DNA from 2 places in the Mesorhizobium sp. B2-3-2 genome. Region 2 is predicted to be linked to the other one. Evidence: riboswitches for the same ligand, from Rfam matches in the RefSeq annotation. Region 2 holds a riboswitch; the other holds the start of a gene.
What was found. A riboswitch is a leader RNA that binds a small molecule or an ion and turns the genes downstream of it on or off. The one in region 2 is predicted to bind thiamine pyrophosphate.

Region 1 (5,043 bases), on a different contig from region 2:
CTGCTGCTCGGGGACTGCTCATCTTCGGTGCCGGATCGGTCATCTGTTGCCTGATCGCGAGACGATGAAATGATGCATGATATTTTCGACCTGCTCGGTATCAAGGTGCCGGTGGTGTTCGCCGGCCTGTCCGGCGGCATATTGCGAGCGCTGTCGCGCCACCGCTACAAGCCGCGCGAGATGGTGGCCTCGCCGATCTGCGGCGCGCTCGCCGCCGCCTATCTGACGCTGCCCGTGGTCCAGTATTCCCGCGCCATGGGCCTGCCGATGGCCAATGACGACACCACGACGCTGGCGGCCGCATTCCTCATCGGCGTCTGCGCCATGTGGATCTCGGATATCGTATTCGAGGTCGTGGTGCGCAGGTTCAAGCCTGGGGAGTGACGCCGCGCGCCCGTGGTGATCGGCAGCAGGACGCGCCCGCCGACTGGACGAAGCCGACGACAATGCCCATCTATGGGAAATCCTGGAGCGGCTGTCATAGCGCCGGGCCTCCAGTTTTATCTTGCGCAAATCCGGACGGAAACGGCTACAACCTTTCCCGGAGTTGCTTTGGGGAGATTTGATATGGCGACTTCAAGCGAACGCGCAGTGCTTGCCGGCGGCTGTTTCTGGGGCATGCAGGATCTGATCCGACGCATCCCGGGCGTCCTGTCCACGCGCGTCGGCTACAGCGGTGGCGACGTGCCTGATGCCACCTACCGAAACCACGGCACCCATGCCGAAGCCATCGAGATCAATTTCGATCCCGCCAGGCTGAGCTACCGCACGCTGCTGGAGTTCTTCTTCCAGATCCATGACCCGACGACACGCAACCGCCAGGGCAACGATGTGGGGATGAGCTACCGTTCGGCGATCTATTACACCAGCGATGAGCAGAAGCGCGTCGCCGAAGACACCATCGCCGACGTCGACGCCTCGGGCCTGTGGCCCGGCAAGGTGGTTACCGAAGTGGCTCCGGCCGGCGCGTTCTGGGAAGCCGAACCCGAGCATCAGGACTATCTGGAGAAATACCCGAACGGCTACACCTGTCATTTCGTCAGGCCGGGCTGGAAGCTGCCGGTTCGCGAAAAGGCTGTTTCGTAGGCGCCCGGACCGAACAAAGCCCGGTTCCTGCCAGGCTCGGCCGATGGCGGGCTGCATTTTCAGGCGCCTGCCTGTTCGGCGAGGGTGAAACATCCAGAGACGGAGAGGCCACGGAACAGGCGTGCCGTGGCGTTCTCCGGCAGTTTCGGCGAATGGCTACTTGCCGCAATGCTTGTCATTGACGGTCGGCGAAGCCGTGCCCGGAGCGGTGTGGCTGGCATCCGGCTGAGCACCTTGTGGGCTGGCCGGACAGTTCCGGTCGGCGTTCGAATTCATGCCGTCGGGCATGACGGTCGTGCTGCCGGTCGTGCCAGGATCCACCGTGTTCGGCGATGCCGGCGTGTTCGGGTCGACCGTCACCGATTGGCCGCTGCCAGGCCCATTATCGCCGCCGTTTCCGCCAGTATTTTGCGCCATCGCCGAAGTGGCGAGACCAATTGTAAGAGCCGAAGCTGCGAGGATTTTCATGAACATGGTTTGTCTCCATTTCTGTGAAGTCTTCGCTCGTTTCTACGAAGTTCGTCGCGTTTGCGACTATAGGGACAACCACTCGTCGTGGCTAAGGTTCCGGACAAATTTCGCTCAAGACCGGGCCCGACGGAACCGCCCATAAATCAGGCTTGGCGCAATGCATTTCCGGCGATGGTCCTGAAAAAACAGCTTTCATAGCCGTCCGATTGGTGCTTTAACGCGCTCATCCACAGGGGTGCTCCGTACGGTCGGGGCTGAGACGAGGGCGGCAAGCCCACGGACCCTAAAAGCTGATCTGGGTAATACCAGCGGAGCGAGGCGGGCGATGTTTTCAGGCGCACAGATTTCCCTATATCCCATGGCCGACGATTTCGTCGGTGTTATCCTTGGTGCGCTCGGTGCGCTCGATCCCTATCGTGATCGACTGAGGATTGAGACCGACGATATCTCGACCCTGCTGGTCGGACCGCCCGAGGTGCTGTTTCCTGCCATGCGCGACCTGTTCGTGGCGGCAGCGCGCAGCGGCAAGCATTGCGTGCTTTCGGCCGCCGTCTCGCGCGGCTGCCCGGGCGAGCCGGACGATCCAATCTGTCGCTCCGACGCGTTTGGCGGACCTGCCGGGCCGCTCGGCCCGCGCAAGGAAGCCGCTATCACCGCCGTGCGCGGCGTGGCCGTCACCGGCCAGCCGGCGGCGGCGCAGTTCTCGCTCTATGTCATGGGCACCGACGACCACATGGACGAGATCTATGGCTGCATCGACGTCCTGAAGCAGTCGGGCGTATATGAGCGCTCCAAGCATTTCTGCACAAAGTTGCGCGGCGACGCAGGCGCCATTTTTACCGCTCTCAACGAGGCCTTTTGCCGCTTCGGGCCGGGTGCCGGCCACGTAACGCTCGACGTCACCGTCTCGGCCAACAGCCCCACCGCCGTCTGACGGCGCGCCCCGCGCCGTCCGCTCCGGGTACCTGTGTGTCCTCCCCGTCCGCCCCTTCGCGTCCGATCGTGGACCTCATCGCCAGAACCGCTCCGGCGATGCTTTCGGTGGGGCTACTGCTGGCCGCCTGGGAACTCTATGCACGCTTTGGTGGCGTCAAGCCGACAATCCTCCCGGCGCCATCGCGCGTCTTCGCTCAGGCAATGCTCAACCGGCAGGCGCTGGCCGATAACGCCGCGCCAACCCTACGTGCCACGCTCGCAGGCTTTGCCTGTTCGCTCAGCGGTGCCTTTGTGCTGTCGATATTGGTCGACTTCTCCCAGCCATTGCGGCGCGCCCTTTTTCCGGTCTTCGTGGTCAGCCAGACCTTGCCGCTGGTGGCGATTGCACCGCTGGTGGTGCTGTGGTTCGGCTTTGGGCTGATGCCCAAGGTCATGCTGGTGGCGCTGGTCACCTTCTTTCCGATGTTGGTGGCTTTGGCCGAAGGCTATGAGGCGACGGAGACTGAGATCGGCCAAATGCTGCGCGCCATGGGGGCAGGGCGCTGGCGTGTCTTCGTCCTGGCGCGGCTGCCATCGGCGTTGCCCTACTTCTTCGCTGGTGTCAGGATCTCCATCACCTATGCCGTCGTTGGCGCCATCTTCGCCGAATATGCGGGCGCGGCGAAGGGCCTCGGCATCTACATGCTCAACGCCAAGAACAACTTCCGCCCGGACCTGGTGCTGGCCGCCGTCGCCGTCAGCGCCGTGCTGACGCTCGTCCTGTTCGGGCTGACGGTGCTGGTCCAGCGCCTTGCCATGCCCTGGGAACGGGCCGCCGGCGGGCAGGCCCCAGGAAAGGGGCCGTGGCGATGAACCGGCTCGACTTGCGGCATGTGCGCAAGGCCTTCGAAGGGCTCGACGTGCTTGCCGACATTTCGCTCAGCGTCGGCACCGGCGAGTTCGTCTCCATTCTAGGCCCCTCCGGCGCCGGCAAGTCGACGCTGTTCCAGCTTCTGACCGGCGCGCTTCACGGCGAGGGCGAGATATTCTTCGACGGCAAGCCGCTCGATGACCATGGCCGGCATTTCGCTTTCATGCCGCAGCGAGACGCGTTGATGCCCTGGCGGCGCATTCTCGACAACGCCACGCTCGGGCTTGAGGTGCAAGGCGTCAGGCGCAAGGCTGCCCGCGCTCGCGTTGCGCCGCTGTTCGACGAATTCGGGCTTGCCGGTTTCGAACGGCATTTTCCGGCGCAGCTTTCCGGCGGCATGCGCCAGCGCGCGGCCTTGCTGCGCACCGTGGTGCAGGCACGCGATATGCTGCTGCTCGACGAGCCGTTCGGCGCGCTCGATGCGCTGACCCGCGCCGCCATGCAGCGCTGGTTGGAACAGATGTGGCGGCGCCACTGCTGGACGGCGCTGCTGATCACCCACGACGTGCGCGAAGCTGTGTTCCTGTCCGATCGCATCTATGTGCTGTCGGCGCGGCCGGCGCGCGTCGTCGCTGAGATCAACGTGCCGCTGCCGCGTCCACGCGAACTGGCCGGCGGCGCTGCACGGCAGGCCGGCACCCTGGAAGCCGAGATCCTCGACATCCTCCTCAACCCGAGCCACCAGAAGGACATGGACCATGACTGATCTGACGCGCCGGCAAGCCTTGCTGCTCACTGCCGCTGCTGGCCTTCCCCTTGTAGCTCGGCCAGGCCGATCTCTTGCCCAAGCGGCCGCCCGGAAAGTAACGGTGGCGCTGGACTGGACGGTCAACACCAACCATATCGGCCTGTTCGTCGCTCGCGACAAAGGGTTTTACAGCGAGGCCGGCCTCGAGGTCGACATCCTGCCCTACAGCGATACCGGTGCAGGCACGCTGGTTGCCAACCACGTTGCTGATTTCGGGATCAACGGCTCCATCGGCCTCTTCACCCAGAAAACCGCCGGCGCCGATCTCAAGGCGGTCTATGCCGTGGTGCAGTCCGAAACCGGGCGGCTGGTGTTCAATGCAGCACGCGACGAGATCAAAAGCCCCAAGAATCTTGACGGCCTGACCTATGGCGGTTTCGGCAGTGCCTGGGAAAACGCGCTGATCTCGACCATCATCCGTCACGATGGCGGCAAGGGGGCTTTCGAAACAGTGACGCTCGGCACGTCCGCCTATGAGGCGCTGGCCAACGGTTCGGTCGACTTCACGTTGGAGGTCTCGACCTGGGAAGGCGTCGAGGCAGAACTCAAAGGCGTCAAACAGCGAAGCTTCGTCTATGCCGACTACGGCGTGCCCGACGAGCACACCACGCTGATCTCCTCTAGCGATGCGTATCTGCGTGCAAATCCGGAATTGGCGTCGGGCTTCATACGGGCAACGCGGCGCGGCTACCAGTTCACCGTCGATCATCCCGAAGACGCGGCCACACTGCTAATATCAGCCAACAAGGATGCCCTGACCAATCCGGCATTGATCCATGCCTCGCTGAAGGCGCTGATCGATGGGCACTATCTGCGTGGGCAAAACGGCGCCATCGGCAGCATGGACCCGGCCAAGATGGAAGCGATCGGTTCCTATCTCTTCGCCGCAGGG
Region 2 (5,043 bases):
GTACCGGCGTGCGTGCCTGCTCCGGCTTGAACAGGAAGTCCTTCATGTAGGAGACGACGTGGCGCTGCTCGCCATTGATGACGAGGTTCTCGCCGCGCCCATCGGTGAGATATTGCGCCAGCGTTTCCTGCGGATCGACCGCCTCGCGCTTCTGGTCGAGCGTGGCGATCTCCAGATTGGTGCCGAGCCGCACCGAACCCGCATCCGGCTGCAACTCCCCGGTCAGCATCTTCAGAAGCGTCGTCTTGCCGGCGCCATTCGGCCCGACGAGGCCGACGCGGTCGCCGCGCTGGATGCGGGTCGAAAACCCCTTGACCACGGTGAGGTCGCCAAAGCTCTTCTCGATGTTCCTGGCCTCGATCACCAGCTTGCCGGATTCGGCGGCGTCGCTGGCCACCATCGTCGCCGTGCCTTCAGCGCCGCGATGGCCGCGAAAACGCTGGCGCATGGTCTGCAATTCGCCCAAACGGCGCATGTTGCGCTTGCGCCGCGCCGTCACGCCATAGCGCAGCCAGTGTTCCTCGCGCACGATCTGGCGGCCGAGCTTGTGCTGTTCGCGCTCTTCTTCCTCAAGCACCTGGTCGCGCCATTCCTCGAAATGGCCAAAGCCCTTATCCAGCCGGCGGGTCTGACCCCGGTCGAGCCACACGGTGGCGCGCGAGACGCGCTGGAGGAAACGGCGGTCGTGCGAGATGACGATGAGAGCCGAGGAGGTGCGGACGAGTTCTTCTTCCAGCCATTCGATCACCGACAGATCGAGATGGTTGGTCGGCTCATCAAGCAGCAGGATATCGGGCTCCGGCGCCATGACGCGCGCAAGGGCGGCGCGCCTGGCTTCGCCGCCAGACAGGTCGCCTGGCCGCTCCTCGCCCGAGAGGCCGAGATGCTCCATCAGGTAGCTGGCGCGATAAGGATCGTCGGCGGGACCGAGCCCGGCCTCGACATAGGCGCGCACGGTTGCAAAGCCGTCCATGTCGGGCATTTGCGGCAGATAGCGGACGGTCGCCGATGGCTGGCGGAACACCTCGCCGTCCTGCGGCTCGATCAGGCCGGCGGCGATCTTGAGCAGCGTCGACTTGCCGGACCCGTTGCGGCCGACCAGCGCGATCTTGTCGCCGGCCGACGCTGCCAAGTCGGCGCCGTCGAGCAGGGGCGTGCCGCCGAAGGTCAGTTTTATTCCGTCGAGATTGAGAAGAGGCGGCGCCATGTCAGCTTTCTGCCAAGGGATAGGGATGGGCGAGCAGCAGCGCGCGGCCCGCTCCCAGCGCGATCTCGAGCCTGCCCTTGACCTCGTTGGAGATGGTCAGCGACGAGCCGAACGCGACCTCGACGCAGTCAAGCGGCCATTTCGCGCCGGCGACGGTCAGCCCCGCAAGCTCCGAAAAACCCAGGATCGAGAACAGGGTGCCGTCGGCATAGTCGAAGCCGGCCGTGCCGTGCGCCATGGGCACGCCTTCCTGCGCGCCGCTGGTCAACAGCACCTTTGTCCCGGCCCCGGCCAGCCGCAGGGCGAGCGCCATGTGCAGGAAGGCATGGTCGGCGCGCTTGCCGCCGAAGGCGCCGGCAAGCACGAGGCTGGTCGCGCCGCGCTCCAGCGCCGCCGATACTGCGAGTTCGCCATCGGTGGCGTCCTTCTCCGCCGGGAAGGTCCGGCGCGCCACGGCGGCCAGTTCATCCGGCAGGTCGGCGGGCACGGAATCGAAATCGCCGACCCAAAGTTCCGGCACAAGGCCGAGCGTCCTCGCATGGCCGATGCCGGCATCGGCGGCGATGACGCGGGTTCCCTCGACTTGACGGTCGAGCCGTGGCGTGCGGATGAGATCGCCGCCAAGCAGGATGGTGAATGTGCTCATATCGTGTGGCCCTTACCAGCCCGGCAGCGGAAACGGAAGGCCGGCAAACTGCCACTTGCGCGGTTCACCGGCCGGGCCTATGTGTCGAAGCGCTCTAACGGGGTGCCGGACGCGATGTTTCGCGGACCGGCTGAGAGGCAGTCTCGCCAACCCGCTGAACCTGATCCGGTTTGTACCGGCGGAGGGATTAGACGTTTCGGACAGTCCGACGCCTCAATTCCTTTAACGCGAACGAAGGAGGCGCCGATGCGCACGCTTTTATCCGCCCTTGTCTCTGCAGTGGTCGTGGTTCTGTCCGGGCCAGCCTTGGCCAAGGACAAGCTCACCGTCTACACTTATGAGAGCTTCACCGCCGACTGGGGTCCCGGCCCGGTGGTGAAGAAGGAATTCGAGGCCGAATGCGGCTGCGATGTCGACTTCGTCTCGGTCGCCGACGGCGTCGCGCTGCTCAACCGCGTCAAGCTGGAAGGGGTCGCGACCAAGGCCGACATCGTGCTTGGCCTCGACACCAATCTCACCGCCGATGCCAAGGCCACCGGCCTGTTTGCGCCGCATGGCGCCGTGACCGGGCTCAATGTGCCGGGCGGCTGGAACGACGACATCTTTGTCCCGTATGACTATGGCTATTTCGCCGTCGTCTATGACACGCAGAAGCTGAAGACGCCGCCCAAGAGCCTGAAGGAATTGGTCGAGGGCAGCGCCGATGACAAGATCGTCATCCAGGATCCGCGCACCTCGACGCCGGGCCTCGGCCTGCTGTTGTGGGTGAAGTCGGTCTATGGCGACAAGGCGCCGGAGGCCTGGGCCAAGCTCAAGGCGAAGGTCTTGACCGTGACGCCGGGTTGGAGCGAGGCCTACGGCCTGTTCACCAAGGGCGAGGCGCCGATGGTGTTGTCCTACACGACCTCGCCCGCCTACCACATGGTTGCCGAGAACACCGAGCGCTACCAGGCCGCTTCCTTCGAGGAGGGCGAATATCCGCAGATCGAGGTCGCCGGCATCACCAGAACGGGCGCCAAAAATCCGCTGGCGGAAAAGTTCGTCGCCTTCATGACCGGGCCGAAATTCCAGGATGCCATCCCCGAGACCAACTGGATGTTCCCGGCCGGCAAGACTGACAAACCGCTTAATCCGGCCTTCGACAGACTGGTCAAGCCGACCAAGACCTTGCTGTTCAGCCCGCAGGAGGTCGCGGCCAACCGCAAGGCATGGGTGGATGAATGGCTTGCGGTGATGAGCAAGTAGTGTTTGCAGGCTAATCTCGTGAGATGACCGCCCTACGCGACGGAACGCGACGCATGTTAAAGGTCTTTCGTGCAACGCGCGTCTGATCCCCGCATCTCCGCCGGCATCCTCGCGCTTGCCGCCATCGCGCTTCTGACCGGCGGCGCGTTTGCCGGCCTCGTCTTCGAAGGCGCCCACGATGTCTCCGGCGCCTGGAGCGCCTTCGATCCCTATCTCCTGCGCGTCGTCCGTTTCACGCTCTGGCAAGCGATCCTTTCGACGCTGCTTTCGGTCATGCCCGCGCTGTTCGTGGCCCGCGCGCTGTCGCGGCATCCGCGCTTTCCCGGCCGCGGCTTCACGCTGCAGCTCTTCGCGCTACCATTGGCGCTGCCGGCGATCGTGGCGGCTCTCGGCATTCTGGCCCTCTACGGCCGTGCCGGCTATTTCGCCGGCTTCCTTGGTGCCGTCGGCGGTTACAATTGGCCGGGCATTTACGGCCTGTCCGGCATCCTCGTTGCTCATGTCTTCTTCAACCTGCCGCTGGCCACGCGGCTGTTCCTCGAAGCGCTGCAAACCATACAAGCCGACCAGTGGCGGCTGGCGAGCCAGCTCGGCATGGGTGCCGCACCGGCTTTCCGGCTGATCGAATGGCCGACATTGCGCGCCGCCTTGCCGGGCGTCGCCGGACTGGTGTTCATGCTCTGCGTCACATCCTTCACGATCGTGCTCACGCTGGGCGGCGGCCCCGGCGCGACCACGCTGGAGGTCGGCATCTACCAGGCGCTGCGCTTCGATTTCGATCCCGCGCGGGCGGTGGCGCTGACGCTGCTGCAGATCGCGCTGACCTTTGTCGTGGTGCTGGCGTTGACGCGGCTCGGCGCCAGCACCACCGGTGACGCCAATCTGCCGGTGGCGCCGCGCCGCTACGTCTCGGCCGGCAGGACGGAGACCGCGGTGAATGGCGCGCTCGTCGTCCTTGCCCTTTTGTTTGTCGCCGGGCCGATGGCGGCGACGGCGATGTCAGGCATCGGCGCCGACCTCGGCCGTCTCGCCGGCGAGGCGGCGGTGCGGCAGGCGACGCTGACCAGCGCGGTGCTGGCGTTCCTGTCGGCGCTGCTGTCGGTCGTGCTGTCGCTTTCGCTCACCATGGCGCGCCGCGTGCTGGCCCTGAAGCGCCGCTCCGGTCCACGGACCTTGCTCGAACACGCCACCGACACCGGCGCCGGCTTCGTCCTGGTGGTGCCGCCCATCGTCATCGGCGCCGGCTGGTTCCTTCTGTTGCGCCATGTCGGCGACGTCTTTGCCATAGCCCCAGTCATGGTCGTCACCGTCAACGCCGTCATGGCGATGCCTTTCGCCATCCGCGCCATCCGCCCCGCCTATGACGCGGCGAGCGAACGCCATGAGCGGCTCTGTGCGCTTTTGGGCATTGCGGGCTGGGCCCGGTTGCGGTTGGTGGACTGGCCGTCGCTGCGACGGCCGCTGGCCACCGCCTTTGCCTTTGCCATAGCGCTGTCGCTTGGCGATCTCGGCGTCATCGCACTGTTCGGCAGTGATTCCGTGCAGACCTTGCCCTACCTTCTGCTCGCGCGCATGGGCAGCTACCGTACCGAGGACGCCGCCGGCCTGGCGCTGCTGCTCGGTCTGGTCTGCCTTGCGCTTGTGCTGGCGGCGAGCCGGCTGGGAAGGGGAGAACGAGCCTGATGGCTGCGGGCGCGACCAATGGTGCGGCAAGGGGAGCCGAGGTACGGCTGGACAGGGTCTCGTTCAGCTACGGCGAAGCGCCGCTCATCTTCGATGTCGATTTCGCCACGTCGAAAATCACCGCCATCATGGGGCCGAGCGGCTCGGGCAAGTCGACGCTGCTCAATCTGGTGGCGGGCTTCGAGACGCCGCAGGCCGGCCGCGTGTTGATCGGCGGCGCCGATGTCGGCGCCTCCCCGCCTTCGGCGCGACCGGTGTCGAT

Region 1: it holds a riboswitch for thiamine pyrophosphate, as region 2 does, so the genes downstream of both, FJ964_RS28140 (YkoF family thiamine/hydroxymethylpyrimidine-binding protein) here and thiB (thiamine ABC transporter substrate binding subunit) in region 2, are expected to answer to the same signal.

What each region holds. Positions count from the first base shown of each region.
Region 1 is NZ_VFWA01000020.1:26,810-31,852, forward strand. It holds gene FJ964_RS28125 (hypothetical protein) at 73-384, shown strand; gene msrA (peptide-methionine (S)-S-oxide reductase MsrA) at 568-1,086, shown strand; gene FJ964_RS28135 (hypothetical protein) at 1,243-1,560, opposite strand; TPP riboswitch at 1,779-1,892, shown strand; gene FJ964_RS28140 (YkoF family thiamine/hydroxymethylpyrimidine-binding protein) at 1,883-2,491, shown strand; gene FJ964_RS28145 (ABC transporter permease) at 2,590-3,345, shown strand; gene FJ964_RS28150 (ABC transporter ATP-binding protein) at 3,342-4,109, shown strand; gene FJ964_RS28155 (ABC transporter substrate-binding protein) at 4,102-5,043, shown strand, end outside.
Region 2 is NZ_VFWA01000004.1:439,691-444,733, forward strand. It holds gene FJ964_RS13750 (ATP-binding cassette domain-containing protein) at 1-1,207, opposite strand, end outside; gene FJ964_RS13755 (thiamine diphosphokinase) at 1,209-1,853, opposite strand; TPP riboswitch at 1,942-2,057, shown strand; gene thiB (thiamine ABC transporter substrate binding subunit) at 2,100-3,098, shown strand; gene thiP (thiamine/thiamine pyrophosphate ABC transporter permease) at 3,168-4,781, shown strand; gene thiQ (thiamine ABC transporter ATP-binding protein) at 4,781-5,043, shown strand, end outside.